4 regions of the Candidatus Sarcina troglodytae genome follow, and region 1 is predicted to be linked to each of the others. Evidence: a T-box and tRNA genes for the amino acid it is inferred to sense, from the RefSeq annotation. Region 1 holds a T-box; the other regions hold tRNA genes.
What was found. The T-box of region 1 lies ahead of alaS (alanine--tRNA ligase). A T-box ahead of a tRNA ligase gene usually reads a tRNA of that ligase, here a tRNA-Ala.
Positions count from the first base shown of each region.

Region 2: it has a tRNA-Ala gene. The T-box ahead of alaS (alanine--tRNA ligase) is inferred to sense a tRNA for this amino acid. The anticodon was not compared.
Region 3: it has a tRNA-Ala gene. The T-box ahead of alaS (alanine--tRNA ligase) is inferred to sense a tRNA for this amino acid. The anticodon was not compared.
Region 4: it has a tRNA-Ala gene. The T-box ahead of alaS (alanine--tRNA ligase) is inferred to sense a tRNA for this amino acid. The anticodon was not compared.

Region 1 is NZ_CP051754.1:1,595,839-1,600,058, forward strand. It holds gene alaS (alanine--tRNA ligase) at 1-2,580, opposite strand, end outside; T-box leader at 2,642-2,819, opposite strand; gene HH195_RS07190 (AI-2E family transporter) at 2,873-3,883, opposite strand; gene HH195_RS07195 (PRC-barrel domain-containing protein) at 3,883-4,220, opposite strand, start outside.
Region 2 is NZ_CP051754.1:2,133,811-2,138,030, forward strand. It holds rRNA gene HH195_RS09990 (23S ribosomal RNA) at 1-2,489, opposite strand, end outside; tRNA gene HH195_RS09995 (tRNA-Ile) at 2,594-2,670, opposite strand; tRNA gene HH195_RS10000 (tRNA-Ala) at 2,674-2,749, opposite strand; rRNA gene HH195_RS10005 (16S ribosomal RNA) at 2,843-4,220, opposite strand, start outside.
Region 3 is NZ_CP051754.1:103,195-107,414, forward strand. It holds rRNA gene HH195_RS00515 (23S ribosomal RNA) at 1-1,846, shown strand, start outside; rRNA gene rrf (5S ribosomal RNA) at 1,949-2,066, shown strand; tRNA gene HH195_RS00525 (tRNA-Ile) at 2,071-2,147, shown strand; tRNA gene HH195_RS00530 (tRNA-Ala) at 2,153-2,228, shown strand; gene HH195_RS00535 (hypothetical protein) at 2,390-2,545, shown strand; gene glgB (1,4-alpha-glucan branching protein GlgB) at 2,827-4,220, shown strand, end outside.
Region 4 is NZ_CP051754.1:1,968,092-1,972,311, reverse strand. It holds rRNA gene HH195_RS09060 (16S ribosomal RNA) at 1-1,445, shown strand, start outside; tRNA gene HH195_RS09055 (tRNA-Ala) at 1,539-1,614, shown strand; tRNA gene HH195_RS09050 (tRNA-Ile) at 1,618-1,694, shown strand; rRNA gene HH195_RS09045 (23S ribosomal RNA) at 1,799-4,220, shown strand, end outside.

The DNA.
Region 1 (4,220 bases):
TGGAGTTTTTCCACCAGCTTGTGCGATATCTGGTCTTCCACCACCACCGCCATTTACAACTTGTGCAACCTCTTTTATTATCTTACCACTATGAACTCCTTTATCTAAAGAATTCTTAGTTGCCATAACTATCAAATTAACTTTTCCATTTATTTGGCTGGCTAAAACTACAACTCCAAGACCTAATTTATTTCTAACTTTATCTCCTAAATCTCTTAACGAATTAGCATCTAAATCTTTAAGAGATGCTGTTGCAAGTTTTATTCCTTTTACATCTATGGCACTGTTTACTATGTCATCTTCTGCACCTTGTACTAATTTTGCTTTAAGGTCTGAAATTTCTTTTTCTTTTTCTTTTATTTGTTGCCCTTGAGCTAATATTTTCTTAATAACATCTTTTTCTGAACATTTAAACATTTTTTCTATTTCTTTTAATATAGAATTTTTATTTTCCATAACTTCCATGGCATTCTTTCCTGTTACAGCTTCAATTCTTCTAATGCCAGATGCCACTCCTGATTCAGAAATTATAGATATTAAGCCTATTTCTCCTGAGTTTTTAACATGAGTTCCTCCACAAAGTTCTTTAGAGAAATCTCCAACTGAAACAACTCTTACCACTTCTCCGTATTTTTCATCAAAAAGACAAGTAGCACCACTATTTTTAGCTTCATCTATTGTCATTTCTTTAGTATCAACTTTTTCAACATTCATAATATTTTCATTTACTATATTTTGAACTTTTTTAAGTTCTTCTTCAGTTAATGCTGAAAAATGTGTAAAATCAAATCTTAATCTTTGTTCATCTACATAAGAACCAGATTGATTTACATGATTTCCCAAAACCTCTTTTAAAGCTTTATGAAGCATATGAGTAGCCGTATGGTTTTTAGATATACTATTTCTTCTTTCCTTATCCACTACTAGTGTTACATCTTGATTATTTTTAACTGTTCCTTCTATTATTTCAACATAGTGAATAAATTTTCCACCCACATTTTTCTTACAATCTATAACTCTAGCTTTACCTGTTTGTGATTCTATTATTCCAGTATCTCCAACTTGACCTCCCATTTCTGCATAAAATGGTGTTTTAGAAACCACAATAAATCCTGTATCTCCTACATTTAAACAATCTTTAAATTCTATTTCATTTCCTAAAACTATAATTTTAGACTCTAATTCATTTTTTTCATAACCATCAAAAACAGTTATTACTTCAGAGCTTATCTTATTTGCAGGATTTTCATCACTACCCATATAGCTATGTTCTCCCCTAGCATTTCTCGCTCTTTCTCTTTGTTCTTTCATTTCTTTATTGAACCCATCAATATCTACTTTTAATGATTTTTCTTCTACAATTTCTTCTGTAAGTTCTAACGGAAATCCATAAGTATCATATAATTTAAATACTTTTTCTCCTGATAAAATTTTATCATTATTTTTTATAGCATCATCTATATATGCCTTAAGTATATCCATACCAGAATCTATTGTTTCATTAAATCTTTCTTCTTCAAGTTTTACAATTTTCTTTATATAACTTTCTTTTTCTTTAAGTTCTTTATAAGCTTCCCCATAATTTTCTATAACAGACTCTACAATATCACTTAAAAATAATCTCTTAACTCCTAAAAGTCTACCATGTCTTGCAGCACGTCTTAAAAGTCTTCTTAAAACATATCCACGTCCTTCATTAGAAGGTTGAACCCCATCACATATAAGCATTGCAACACTTTTTACATGATCTGTTATTATTCTTATTGATATATCTTTAATTTTATCTTCTCCATATTTTGTATCAGTTAAAGAGCATACTTTTTTTAATATATTATTTACTGTATCAATTTCAAATATATTATCAACACCTTGCATTATTGTTGCAATTCTCTCAAGTCCCATACCAGTATCTATATTTGGATGTTCTAATCTATTGTAATTTCCTTCTTCATCCCTATCAAATTGTGTAAATACTAAATTCCAAAATTCAACTATTCTATCTTCATCTGCTGCTTTTAAAAATTCTTCTACAGTCTCAACCTTTCCTTCCCCTCTATCGAAGTGAATTTCTGTACAAGGTCCACAAGGTCCTACTCCTATCTCCCAAAAATTATCATCTTTTCCTAATCTAAAAATTCTTGAAGTGTCAATATCTGTTTTTTCTTTCCATATTTCAAATGCTTCATTATCTTCAAAATATATAGTTACATAAAGTTTATCTTTTGGTATTTGTAAAACTTCTGTTATAAATTCCCAAGCCCATGGGATTACTTCATTTTTAAAATAGTCTCCAAAAGAAAAATTACCAAGCATTTCGAAAAAAGTACCATGTCTTGATGTCTTACCTACATTTTCTATATCTCCAGTCCTTATACACTTTTGACATGTAGTTATTCTTGTTTTTGGTGGCTGTTCAAGCCCTGTAAAGTAAGGCTTTAAAGGTGCCATACCTGCATTTATAAGTAATAAACTATTATCATTTCTAGGTACTAGTGGAAATGATTGTAGCTTTAAATGTCCTTTGCTTTCAAAAAAACTAAGAAATTCTTCTCTTAATTCATTTGCTCCCATGAATTTCATAAAAATTTTCCTCCTAAAAAATATATTATTTAAAAATAAAAAAAGCTATCATCCCTAAAAAATAAGGGACGAAAGCTTAGAATTCCGCGGTACCACCCTAATTATGTATAAATCAAAATACATCACTTAGTAAAATATAGCTCTAAGATAGCTTCAGTAGTATTGCTAAGAAGTTTACACCTTCCACTTCCTCTCTTAATAGCAATTACTTACCTACTCATTCTCGTCATAGCTTGCATTATTAATATAGCCAAATTATATGAAAAAAAATTTAATATGTCAATAATTTATTTTAAAACAAATAGTAATCTAAGTCATCATATACAACTTTAAGTATTACAAATAGAGGTATTATTAATATCATTCCAATTATCCCTCCCAATTTTTCTCCTAATACTAATAAAATAATAATTATTAAGGGATGTATATCAGTACTACTTGCAGTTACTTGCGGAGCTATAAAATTTCCTTCTATCTGTTGAATTGCTCCAAGACCTATAAAAGTTAATATACATTTTAATGGATTACTCACTAAAGCTATGGCAAGTGCAGGAATCATTCCTAATATTGGTCCAAAATATGGTATTATGTTAAATAATCCATTTATTATAGCTAATATAAGAGCAAATCTTATTCCAAGAACTGTAAGGAGTATAAAAGTCATAATTATAACAATCACGCTAAGTTCTATTTGACTCAAAACATATCTACTTAAAACCTTATCTATATCATTCGTGAAATTTTTAATAATTTCTCTTCGACTCACAGGAAATATAAGCATTATTTTATCAATTAAATACTTACCATGTGCTAAAAAATAATAGGCAACTATAGGAACTATTATTATTGCTATTAAATTTCTAGATAAAATTTTCATAATTTCTGACAATTTAGATGAATAAACCAATATACTTGCATTTATTTTATCATAAATTTTATTTCCAAATCCTGAAATAAAATTTGAATCGACTAAAAACTGATTGTTATTTAAGTTATTTATAAATCCCTCCACATTATTCAAAATATCATCATTTAATATTTGTGGAATTATACTTATCGCTATTAAAAAAACTGCTAAAAATATGCTAGACAACAGGATTATTGAAATAATATTTCTATTCAAATTAGATTTCTTGCAAAAATAATTGCATATTGGTTTTAAAGCATAAGCTAAAATAAATGCTACTAATATTATTGTCACTACTTCTCTTATAAATAAAAATCTACAATACAAAAATATAATTATACTTACTAACATGACTATAATAAAATATCTACTGTATTTATTAGCGCTAAATTTCATTATTCATTCACCTGTTTCCAGAATTTATGCGGCATTGATTTGAATATCACTTCTTGCTCACCATAATATAAAACATTATTATCTCCAAGTATAGTATCATTTAAAAGAAAAATTCTTTTTCCATAAACAAACTTATGAAAAATTCCAGTAGACGCTATTAATCCTTTTATAGAAAAATCTCTGTCATCTATTAAAAGTTCATCTACAACTCCTATGACTTCTCCTTTTTTATTAATTATATCCATACCTTTTATGTCACTAAATTTCAGTCCATTATAAGTTGACACAGCTTTTGTAATAATAGAGCTTCCTATAGCTACTATCTCTTCTTTTGGCA
Region 2 (4,220 bases), 540 kb from region 1:
CGTCGATGTGGACTCTTGGGGGAGATCAGCCTGTTATCCCCGAGGTAGCTTTTATCCGTTGAGCGATGGCCCTCCCACGAGGTACCACCGGATCACTAAGCCCGACTTTCGTCCCTGCTCCACTTGTGGGTGTCGCAGTCAGGCTCCCTTCTGCCTTTGCACTCTTCGAACGATTTCCGACCGTTCTGAGGGAACCTTTGGGCGCCTCCGTTACTTTTTAGGAGGCGACCGCCCCAGTCAAACTGCCCACCTAACAATGTCCTGTGACCAGATTCATGGCCGCCAGTTAGAACTTCAATACTATCAGGGTGGTATCCCAACGTCGACTCCACTAAGGCTGACGCCCTAGTCTCTCAGTCTCCCACCTATCCTGTACAGACAATACCGAAATTCAATGCTAAGCTACAGTAAAGCTCTACGGGGTCTTTCCGTCCAATCGCGGGTAACCAGCATCTTCACTGGTACTACAACTTCGCCGGATTTGCAGTTGAGACAGTGCTCAAGTCATTACGCCATTCGTGCGGGTCAGAACTTACCTGACAAGGAATTTCGCTACCTTAGGACCGTTATAGTTACGGCCGCCGTTTACTGGGGCTTAAGTTCACACCTTCGCTTACGCTAAGTGTTCCCCTTAACCTTCCAGCACCGGGCAGGCGTCAGCCCCTATACATCAGCTTACGCTTTAGCAGAGACCTGTGTTTTTGCTAAACAGTTGCTTGAGCCTATTCTCTGCGGCCTACTCTCATAGGCATCCCTTATTGCTAACTTACGGGATCAATTTGCCGAGTTCCTTAACTGCAATTCTTCCGCCGGCCTTAGGATTCTCTCCTCACCTACCTGTGTCGGTTTGCGGTACGGGCACTACTTCTCTCTCTAGACGCTTTTCTTGGCAGCGTGGAATCATGTACTTCGGTTCCGTAGAACCTTCCCCATAACATCTCATCATTATTACAACGGATTTGCCTATTGTAACTGACTAAATGCTTAGACTAGCATCCAATAGCTAGCACACACTATCCTCCTACGTCACGCCATCGATAATAACGATGGTAGTGGTACTGGAATATCAACCAGTTGTCCATCACCTACGCCTTTCGGCCTCGGCTTAGGTCCCGACTAACCCTCAGCGGACGAGCCTTCCTGAGGAAACCTTAGGTATTCGGCCTGTAGGATTCTCACCTACATCTCGCTACTAATGCCAACATTCTCACTCGTAATCAGTCCACCACTCCTTACGGTATGACTTCAGCCCGATTACGACGCTCCTCTACCGCTTGAATAAATTCAAGCCCGTAGCTTCGGTGGTAAGTTTTAGCCCCGAACATCTTCGGCGCAGGATCTCTCGACTAGTGAGCTATTACGCACTCTTTTAATGAGTGGCTGCTTCTAAGCCAACATCCTAGTTGTCTTAGAAATCCCACATCCTTTTCCACTTAACTTACACTTTGGGACCTTAGCTGACGATCTGGGCTGTTTCCCTTTTGACCACGGATCTTATCATTCGTAGTCTGACTGCCGAACTTATAGTATATGGCATTCGGAGTTTGATAAGGTTCGGTAAGCGCTATGCCCCCTAGCCCATTCAGTGCTCTACCTCCATTACTCATATTCGACGCTAGCCCTAAAGCTATTTCGAGGAGAACCAGCTATCTCCGAGTTCGATTGGAATTTCTCCGCTATCCACAGCTCATCCCATGCTTTTTCAACAGCAACGTGGTTCGGTCCTCCACGAGGTTTTACCCTCGCTTCAACCTGGCCATGGATAGGTCACCCGGTTTCGGGTCTACGACATGCAACTAGTTGCCCTATTAAGACTTGGTTTCCCTTCGGCTCCGTACCTTAAGTACTTAACCTTGCTACATATCGTAACTCGTTGGCTCGTTCTACAAAAAGCACATCATCGCACACATAAGGTGCTTTGATCGGTTGTAGACATATGGTTTCAGGTTCTATTTCACTCCCCTCCCGGGGTTCTTTTCACCTTTCCCTCACGGTACTGCTTCACTATCGGTCATCAGGTAGTATTTAGCCTTGGGAGGTGGTCCTCCCTGCTTCCCACAAGGTTTCACGTGTCTCGTGGTACTCTGGATTAGAACTTGATTACTCTAACTTTCATTTACAGGACTATTACCTTCTACGGTAGAGCTTTCCAACTCTCTTCAATTAGTTATAGTTTCTCGTTATGCTCTATCCACAACCCCGGAAACAAGTTTCCGGTTTGGGCTCTTTCCCTTTCGCTCGCCGCTACTTAGAAAATCGATTTTTCTTTCTCTTCCTCTAGGTACTTAGATGTTTCAGTTCCCTAGGTTTACCCTCGTTAACCTATTTATTCAGTTAACGATACATGGGGTTTCCCATGTGAGTTTCCTCATTCGGAAATCTTTGGATCTCAGACTATGTGCGTCTACCCAAAGCTTATCGTAGCTTATCACGTCCTTCATCGGCTCCTGATGCCAAGGCATTCACCATACGCCCTTTGTAGCTTGACCTTTGTTTCTATCTTTTAGATAGTTGCAATCAATTTTACAAAGAATAGTAAATTTAATTGGCTTTACTCTATTTATTAATACTTATGTGTAATTTTCAAAGAACATGGTGGGTCTAAATGGACTCGAACCATCGACCTCACGCTTATCAGGCGTGCGCTCTAACCAGCTGAGCTATAGACCCATATGGTGGAGGTAAAGGGATTCGAACCCTTGACCCCCTGCGTGCAAGGCAGGTGCTCTCCCAACTGAGCTATACCCCCATATGTTTTAAGAGTTAATCTCTCAAAATTAAACAGATATTTAAGAAGCATTCTTTATTATCATCTTAGTTTTCCTAAGATGTTCTTCCTTAGAAAGGAGGTGATCCAGCCGCAGGTTCTCCTACGGCTACCTTGTTACGACTTCACCCCAATCGCTGACCCTACCTTCGGCCGCTGCCTCCTTACGGTTAGCTTACGGACTTCGGGTATTGCCAACTCTCATGGTGTGACGGGCGGTGTGTACAAGACCCGGGAACGTATTCACCGCGACATTCTGATTCGCGATTACTAGCAACTCCAGCTTCATGTAGGCGAGTTTCAGCCTACAATCCGAACTGAGACAAGTTTTTGAGTTTTGCTCCACTTCACAGTATTGCTTCTCTTTGTACTTGCCATTGTAGCACGTGTGTAGCCCTAGACATAAGGGGCATGATGATTTGACGTCATCCCCACCTTCCTCCCGGTTAACCCGGGCAGTCTCGCTAGAGTGGTCAACTTAATGGTACCAACTAACAATAAGGGTTGCGCTCGTTGCGGGACTTAACCCAACATCTCACGACACGAGCTGACGACAACCATGCACCACCTGTGTTCCTGTTCCCGAAGGAACTTCCCACATTACTGGTAATTCAGGACATGTCAAGTCTAGGTAAGGTTCTTCGCGTTGCTTCGAATTAAACCACATGCTCCGCTGCTTGTGCGGGTCCCCGTCAATTCCTTTGAGTTTTAATCTTGCGACCGTACTCCCCAGGCGGAATACTTAATGCGTTAGCGGCGGCACAGAGGCTTGGGGCCCCTACACCTAGTATTCATCGTTTACGGCGTGGACTACCAGGGTATCTAATCCTGTTTGCTCCCCACGCTTTCGAGCCTCAGCGTCAGTTACAGTCCAGAGAATCGCCTTCGCCACTGGTGTTCTTCCTAATCTCTACGCATTTCACCGCTACACTAGAAATTCCATTCTCCTCTCCTGCACTCTAGATATCCAGTTTGGAATGCAGCTCCCAAGTTAAGCTCGGGTATTTCACATCCCACTTAAATATCCGCCTACGCTCCCTTTACGCCCAGTAAATCCGGATAACGCTTGCCACCTACGTATTACCGCGGCTGCTGGCACGTAGTTAGCCGTGGCTTCCTCCTTAGGTACCGTCATTATCGTCCCTAAAGACAGAGCTTTACAATCCGAAGACCTTCATCACTCACGCGGCGTTGCTGCATCAGGGTTTCCCCCATTGTGCAATATTCCCCACTGCTGCCTCCCGTAGGAGTCTGGACCGTGTCTCAGTTCCAATGTGGCCGATCACCCTCTCAGGTCGGCTACGCATCGTCGCCTTGGTGAGCCGTTACCTCACCAACTAGCTAATGCGCCGCGGGCCCATCTCATAGCGGATTGCTCCTTTGATTGTTAAAAGATGCCTTTCAACAATGTCATGCGGTATTAATCTTCCTTTCGGAAGGCTATTCCCCTCTA
Region 3 (4,220 bases), 940 kb from region 1:
GGAAAAGGATGTGGGATTTCTAAGACAACTAGGATGTTGGCTTAGAAGCAGCCACTCATTAAAAGAGTGCGTAATAGCTCACTAGTCGAGAGATCCTGCGCCGAAGATGTTCGGGGCTAAAACTTACCACCGAAGCTACGGGCTTGAATTTATTCAAGCGGTAGAGGAGCGTCGTAATCGGGCTGAAGTCATACCGTAAGGAGTGGTGGACTGATTACGAGTGAGAATGTTGGCATTAGTAGCGAGATGTAGGTGAGAATCCTACAGGCCGAATACCTAAGGTTTCCTCAGGAAGGCTCGTCCGCTGAGGGTTAGTCGGGACCTAAGCCGAGGCCGAAAGGCGTAGGTGATGGACAACTGGTTGATATTCCAGTACCACTACCATCGTTATTATCGATGGCGTGACGCAGGAGGATAGTGTGTGCTAGCTATTGGATGCTAGTCTAAGCATTTAGTCAGTTACAATAGGCAAATCCGTTGTAATAATGATGAGATGTTATGGGGAAGGTTCTACGGAACCGAAGTACATGATTCCACGCTGCCAAGAAAAGCGTCTAGAGAGAGAAGTAGTGCCCGTACCGCAAACCGACACAGGTAGGTGAGGAGAGAATCCTAAGGCCGGCGGAAGAATTGCAGTTAAGGAACTCGGCAAATTGATCCCGTAAGTTAGCAATAAGGGATGCCTACGAGAGTAGGCCGCAGAGAATAGGCTCAAGCAACTGTTTAGCAAAAACACAGGTCTCTGCTAAAGCGTAAGCTGATGTATAGGGGCTGACGCCTGCCCGGTGCTGGAAGGTTAAGGGGAACACTTAGCGTAAGCGAAGGTGTGAACTTAAGCCCCAGTAAACGGCGGCCGTAACTATAACGGTCCTAAGGTAGCGAAATTCCTTGTCAGGTAAGTTCTGACCCGCACGAATGGCGTAATGACTTGAGCACTGTCTCAACTGCAAATCCGGCGAAGTTGTAGTACCAGTGAAGATGCTGGTTACCCGCGATTGGACGGAAAGACCCCGTAGAGCTTTACTGTAGCTTAGCATTGAATTTCGGTATTGTCTGTACAGGATAGGTGGGAGACTGAGAGACTAGGGCGTCAGCCTTAGTGGAGTCGACGTTGGGATACCACCCTGATAGTACTGAAGTTCTAACTGGCGGCCATGAATCTGGTCACAGGACATTGTTAGGTGGGCAGTTTGACTGGGGCGGTCGCCTCCTAAAAAGTAACGGAGGCGCCCAAAGGTTCCCTCAGAACGGTCGGAAATCGTTCGAAGAGTGCAAAGGCAGAAGGGAGCCTGACTGCGACACCCACAAGTGGAGCAGGGACGAAAGTCGGGCTTAGTGATCCGGTGGTACCTCGTGGGAGGGCCATCGCTCAACGGATAAAAGCTACCTCGGGGATAACAGGCTGATCTCCCCCAAGAGTCCACATCGACGGGGAGGTTTGGCACCTCGATGTCGGCTCGTCGCATCCTGGGGCTGAAGTAGGTCCCAAGGGTTGGGCTGTTCGCCCATTAAAGCGGCACGCGAGCTGGGTTCAGAACGTCGTGAGACAGTTCGGTCCCTATCCGTCGCGGGCGTAGGAAATTTGAGAGGAGCTGTCCTTAGTACGAGAGGACCGGGATGGACTGACCTCTGGTGTACCAGTTGTTCCGCCAGGAGCACAGCTGGGTAGCTAAGTCGGGAAGGGATAAACGCTGAAAGCATCTAAGCGTGAAGCCCACCTCAAGATGAGATTTCCCATAGCATAAGCTAGTAAGACCCCTTGAAGAACACAAGGTTGATAGGTCAGAGGTGTAAGTATGGTAACATATTTAGCTGACTGATACTAATAGGTCGAGGGCTTGACCTAATTAACTTTATGTTAATACTTAGTGTAATTAAAAAAACAAAAAAGTGTTGACAAGGTAATTAATTTGTTATACAATAAAAATGTAATTGATATTACAAATTATCTGGTGATAATGCTCTTTAAGGTAACACCCGTTTCCATTCCGAACACGAAGGTTAAGCTTTTAGAGGCTGATGGTACTGCATGGGAGACTGTGTGGGAGAGTAAGTGGTTGCCAGGTTTATGGATCTTTAGCTCAGTTGGTTAGAGCAACCGGCTCATAACCGGTAGGTCCGGGGTTCGAGTCCCTGAAGGTCCACCATATTTGGGGGTATAGCTCAGTTGGGAGAGCACCTGCCTTGCACGCAGGGGGTCAAGAGTTCGAATCTCTTTACCTCCACCAAAAAGAACTACTTTAATTTAAGTAGTTCTTTTTTTATGCAATAAATTATAAAATATGTGTGTAAATTATGTTGAAATTAACGTATAATAAAAGTATATTATAAAGATTATTTAATGGTATAAAATGCATAAAGAGATATTATGATAGGAAGTGTATTTGTTATGGTGGGGTTAGAAGAGCTACGAGACGAATTAGTAGAGTTAAAACTAAAGAAAAGAAGATTTGTATTAGCTAATAAAGACACAAAAGAAGTTGATAGATTAATACATTTGATTGAACAACAAATTATAGAGTTAGATAGTATTCAAGTCATGTAAATAATTTTTTTATGCAAACTGTTATAGATAAAGCCTTTAAGGCTTTATCTATTTTTTATTAATAAAAGTATTTTATTTTGATTAATATTGCAAATATTTACTTTAAATTAAAATAATGCTATAATTTTTTTAAACTAAATACTTTAATAACTAATTTATGGTTGTAAGAAATGGGGGTTTATATGAAAAAAACACAATTTGAAAATAATAATATTGTAGAGTTGGATGATGATTTAATCAATTGTAAAAATGAAATTAGTGTTAGTTTTAATGAGGATAAAATGAAATTAAAAAATAAAAAAACAGACAAAAAGTGTATAAAAGAAAAGTTAGTTAATGATTACAAACATATTATTAGTAATGAATCGGTTAATTTTAAAAATTTTGTAACAGATTTAGATGAGTATCTTTTTAAAGAGGGAACCCATATGAGTTGTTATAAGTTTATGGGGGCACATTATGTTACAGAAAATAGAAAAAAGGGATTTAGGTTTACCACATGGGCTCCAACTGCCAGTAAAGTTATAGTTGTTGGAGATTTTTCTAATTGGGAAAAAAAAGAAGAATATGAGATGATAAGACAAAATGAAAGTGGTTTATGGAGTATATTTGTACCTGATTTAAAAGAAGGTATGAAGTATAAATTTGCTGTTACTAATGAAGATGAAACATGGACTGTTTTAAAAGCAGATCCCTATGCATTTAAATCTGAATTGCGTCCAGATACAGCATCTATACTGGTTAAAGAATCTAAATATAGATGGGGAGATAAAAAGTGGTTGAATAGGAGGGGGAAAATAAATCATTTTGAAACTCCTATGAATATTTATGAGCTGCATTTAGGTTCATGGAAAAGAAATGACAAGGAATTTTTAACTTACGATGAATTGAGCAAAATATTACCTGAATATATTAAGGATATGGGTTATACTCACGTTGAAATTATGCCAGTAAATGAACACCCATTAGATAAATCTTGGGGATATCAAATTACAGGATATTATTCACCTACTAGTAGGTATGGTGATGCTAAAGGATTAAAAAATTTAATTAATAATCTTCATAAAGAGGATATAGGGGTAATTTTTGATTGGGTACCTGGTCACTTTTGCAAAGATGAACATGGATTAGCTTATTTTGATGGTACTGCAACCTATGAATATGGAGCAAGTTGGAAATCAGAAAATAAGGGTTGGGGAACCAATAATTTTGATTTAGGAAGGCCAGAGGTAAAAAGTTTTTTAATATCTAATGCATGCTATTGGATAGATGAATTTCATGTAGATGGATTAAGGGTAGATGCTGTATCTAATATGCTTTATTTAGATTATGGAAGAAATTATGGAGAGTGGGAACCTAATATATATGGGAAAAATGGAAATTTAGAAGCTATAGATTTTTTAAAGAACTTTAATAAAACGGTAAAAAGCAATTTTCCGGGTGTGATAACCATTGCTGAGGAGTCAACGTCTTGGGAAGGAATTACTGCATCAATTGAAGATGGGGGATTAGCTTTTGATTTTAAATGGAATATGGGGTGGATGAATGATACTTTAAGATATATAGAAAAAGACCCTATATATAGGAAATATCATCATAATCAATTAAATTTTTCTATGGTATATAACTATTCAGAAAAGTTTATATTACCTATTTCTCATGATGAGGTTGTTCA
Region 4 (4,220 bases), 370 kb from region 1:
GCGAGAAAAGTTCTTCGGAGCTTTTCTAGCGGCGGACGGGTGAGTAACACGTGGGCAACCTGCCTCATAGAGGGGAATAGCCTTCCGAAAGGAAGATTAATACCGCATAATATTGTTGAAAGGCATCTTTTAACAATCAAAGGAGCAATCCGCTATGAGATGGGCCCGCGGCGCATTAGCTAGTTGGTGAGGTAACAGCTCACCAAGGCGACGATGCGTAGCCGACCTGAGAGGGTGATCGGCCACATTGGAACTGAGACACGGTCCAGACTCCTACGGGAGGCAGCAGTGGGGAATATTGCACAATGGGGGAAACCCTGATGCAGCAACGCCGCGTGAGTGATGAAGGTCTTCGGATTGTAAAGCTCTGTCTTTAGGGACGATAATGACGGTACCTAAGGAGGAAGCCACGGCTAACTACGTGCCAGCAGCCGCGGTAATACGTAGGTGGCAAGCGTTATCCGGATTTACTGGGCGTAAAGGGAGCGTAGGCGGATATTTAAGTGGGATGTGAAATACCCGAGCTTAACTTGGGAGCTGCATTCCAAACTGGATATCTAGAGTGCAGGAGAGGAGAATGGAATTCCTAGTGTAGCGGTGAAATGCGTAGAGATTAGGAAGAACACCAGTGGCGAAGGCGATTCTCTGGACTGTAACTGACGCTGAGGCTCGAAAGCGTGGGGAGCAAACAGGATTAGATACCCTGGTAGTCCACGCCGTAAACGATGAATACTAGGTGTAGGGGCCCCAAGCCTCTGTGCCGCCGCTAACGCATTAAGTATTCCGCCTGGGGAGTACGGTCGCAAGATTAAAACTCAAAGGAATTGACGGGGACCCGCACAAGCAGCGGAGCATGTGGTTTAATTCGAAGCAACGCGAAGAACCTTACCTAGACTTGACATGTCCTGAATTACCAGTAATGTGGGAAGTTCCTTCGGGAACAGGAACACAGGTGGTGCATGGTTGTCGTCAGCTCGTGTCGTGAGATGTTGGGTTAAGTCCCGCAACGAGCGCAACCCTTATTGTTAGTTGGTACCATTAAGTTGATCACTCTAGCGAGACTGCCCGGGTTAACCGGGAGGAAGGTGGGGATGACGTCAAATCATCATGCCCCTTATGTCTAGGGCTACACACGTGCTACAATGGCAAGTACAAAGAGAAGCAATACTGTGAAGTGGAGCAAAACTCAAAAACTTGTCTCAGTTCGGATTGTAGGCTGAAACTCGCCTACATGAAGCTGGAGTTGCTAGTAATCGCGAATCAGAATGTCGCGGTGAATACGTTCCCGGGTCTTGTACACACCGCCCGTCACACCATGAGAGTTGGCAATACCCGAAGTCCGTAAGCTAACCGTAAGGAGGCAGCGGCCGAAGGTAGGGTCAGCGATTGGGGTGAAGTCGTAACAAGGTAGCCGTAGGAGAACCTGCGGCTGGATCACCTCCTTTCTAAGGAAGAACATCTTAGGAAAACTAAGATGATAATAAAGAATGCTTCTTAAATATCTGTTTAATTTTGAGAGATTAACTCTCAAAACATATGGGGGTATAGCTCAGTTGGGAGAGCACCTGCCTTGCACGCAGGGGGTCAAGGGTTCGAATCCCTTTACCTCCACCATATGGGTCTATAGCTCAGCTGGTTAGAGCGCACGCCTGATAAGCGTGAGGTCGATGGTTCGAGTCCATTTAGACCCACCATGTTCTTTGAAAATTACACATAAGTATTAATAAATAGAGTAAAGCCAATTAAATTTACTATTCTTTGTAAAATTGATTGCAACTATCTAAAAGATAGAAACAAAGGTCAAGCTACAAAGGGCGTATGGTGAATGCCTTGGCATCAGGAGCCGATGAAGGACGTGATAAGCTGCGATAAGCTTTGGGTAGACGCACATAGTCTGAGATCCAAAGATTTCCGAATGAGGAAACTCACATGGAAAACCCCATGTATCGTTAACTGAATAAATAGGTTAACGAGGGTAAACCTAGGGAACTGAAACATCTAAGTACCTAGAGGAAGAGAAAGAAAAATCGATTTTCTAAGTAGCGGCGAGCGAAAGGGAAAGAGCCCAAACCGGAAACTTGTTTCCGGGGTTGTGGATAGAACATAACGAGAAACTATAACTAATTGAAGAGAGCTGGAAAGCTCTACCGTAGAAGGTAATAGTCCTGTAAGTGAAAGTTAGAGTAATCAAGTTCTAATCCAGAGTACCACGAGACACGTGAAACCTTGTGGGAAGCAGGGAGGACCACCTCCCAAGGCTAAATACTACCTGATGACCGATAGTGAAGCAGTACCGTGAGGGAAAGGTGAAAAGAACCCCGGGAGGGGAGTGAAATAGAACCTGAAACCATATGTCTACAACCGATCAAAGCACCTTATGTGTGCGATGATGTGCTTTTTGTAGAACGAGCCAACGAGTTACGATATGTAGCAAGGTTAAGTACTTAAGGTACGGAGCCGAAGGGAAACCAAGTCTTAATAGGGCAACTAGTTGCATGTCGTAGACCCGAAACCGGGTGACCTATCCATGGCCAGGTTGAAGCGAGGGTAAAACCTCGTGGAGGACCGAACCACGTTGCTGTTGAAAAAGCATGGGATGAGCTGTGGATAGCGGAGAAATTCCAATCGAACTCGGAGATAGCTGGTTCTCCTCGAAATAGCTTTAGGGCTAGCGTCGAATATGAGTAATGGAGGTAGAGCACTGAATGGGCTAGGGGGCATAGCGCTTACCGAACCTTATCAAACTCCGAATGCCATATACTATAAGTTCGGCAGTCAGACTACGAATGATAAGATCCGTGGTCAAAAGGGAAACAGCCCAGATCGTCAGCTAAGGTCCCAAAGTGTAAGTTAAGTGGAAAAGGATGTGGGATTTCTAAGACAACTAGGATGTTGGCTTAGAAGCAGCCACTCATTAAAAGAGTGCGTAATAGCTCACTAGTCGAGAGATCCTGCGCCGAAGATGTTCGGGGCTAAAACTTACCACCGAAGCTACGGGCTTGAATTTATTCAAGCGGTAGAGGAGCGTCGTAATCGGGCTGAAGTCATACCGTAAGGAGTGGTGGACTGATTACGAGTGAGAATGTTGGCATTAGTAGCGAGATGTAGGTGAGAATCCTACAGGCCGAATACCTAAGGTTTCCTCAGGAAGGCTCGTCCGCTGAGGGTTAGTCGGGACCTAAGCCGAGGCCGAAAGGCGTAGGTGATGGACAACTGGTTGATATTCCAGTACCACTACCATCGTTATTATCGATGGCGTGACGCAGGAGGATAGTGTGTGCTAGCTATTGGATGCTAGTCTAAGCATTTAGTCAGTTACAATAGGCAAATCCGTTGTAATAATGATGAGATGTTATGGGGAAGGTTCTACGAAACCGAAGTACATGATTCCACGCTGCCAAGAAAAGCGTCTAGAGAGAGAAGTAGTGCCCGTACCGCAAACCGACACAGGTAGGTGAGGAGAGAATCCTAAGGCCGGCGGAAGAATTGCAGTTAAGGAACTCGGCAAATTGATCCCGTAAGTTAGCAATAAGGGATGCCTATGAGAGTAGGTCGCAGAGAATAGGCTCAAGCAACTGTTTAGCAAAAACACAGGTCTCTGCTAAAGCGTAAGCTGATGTATAGGGGCTGACGCCTGCCCGGTGCTGGAAGGTTAAGGGGAACACTTAGCGTAAGCGAAGGTGTGAACTTAAGCCCCAGTAAACGGCGGCCGTAACTATAACGGTCCTAAGGTAGCGAAATTCCTTGTCAGGTAAGTTCTGACCCGCACGAATGGCGTAATGACTTGAGCACTGTCTCAACTGCAAATCCGGCGAAGTTGTAGTACCAGTGAAGATGCTGGTTACCCGCGATTGGACGGAAAGACCCCGTAGAGCTTTACTGTAGCTTAGCATTGAATTTCGGTATTGTCTGTACAGGATAGGTGGGAGACTGAGAAACTAGGGCGTCAGCCTTAGTGGAGTCGACGTTGGGATACCACCCTGATAGTACTGAAGTTCTAACTGGCGGCCATGAATCTGGTCACAGGACATTGTTAGGTGGGCAGTTTGACTGGGGCGGTCGCCTCCTAAAAAGTAACGGAGGCGCCCAAAGGTTCCCTCAGAACGGTCGGAAATCGTTCGAAGAGTGCAAAGGCAGAAGGGAGCCTGACTGCGACACCCACAAGTGGAGCAGGGACGAAAGTCGGGCTTAGTGATCCGGTGGTACCTCGTGGGAGGGCC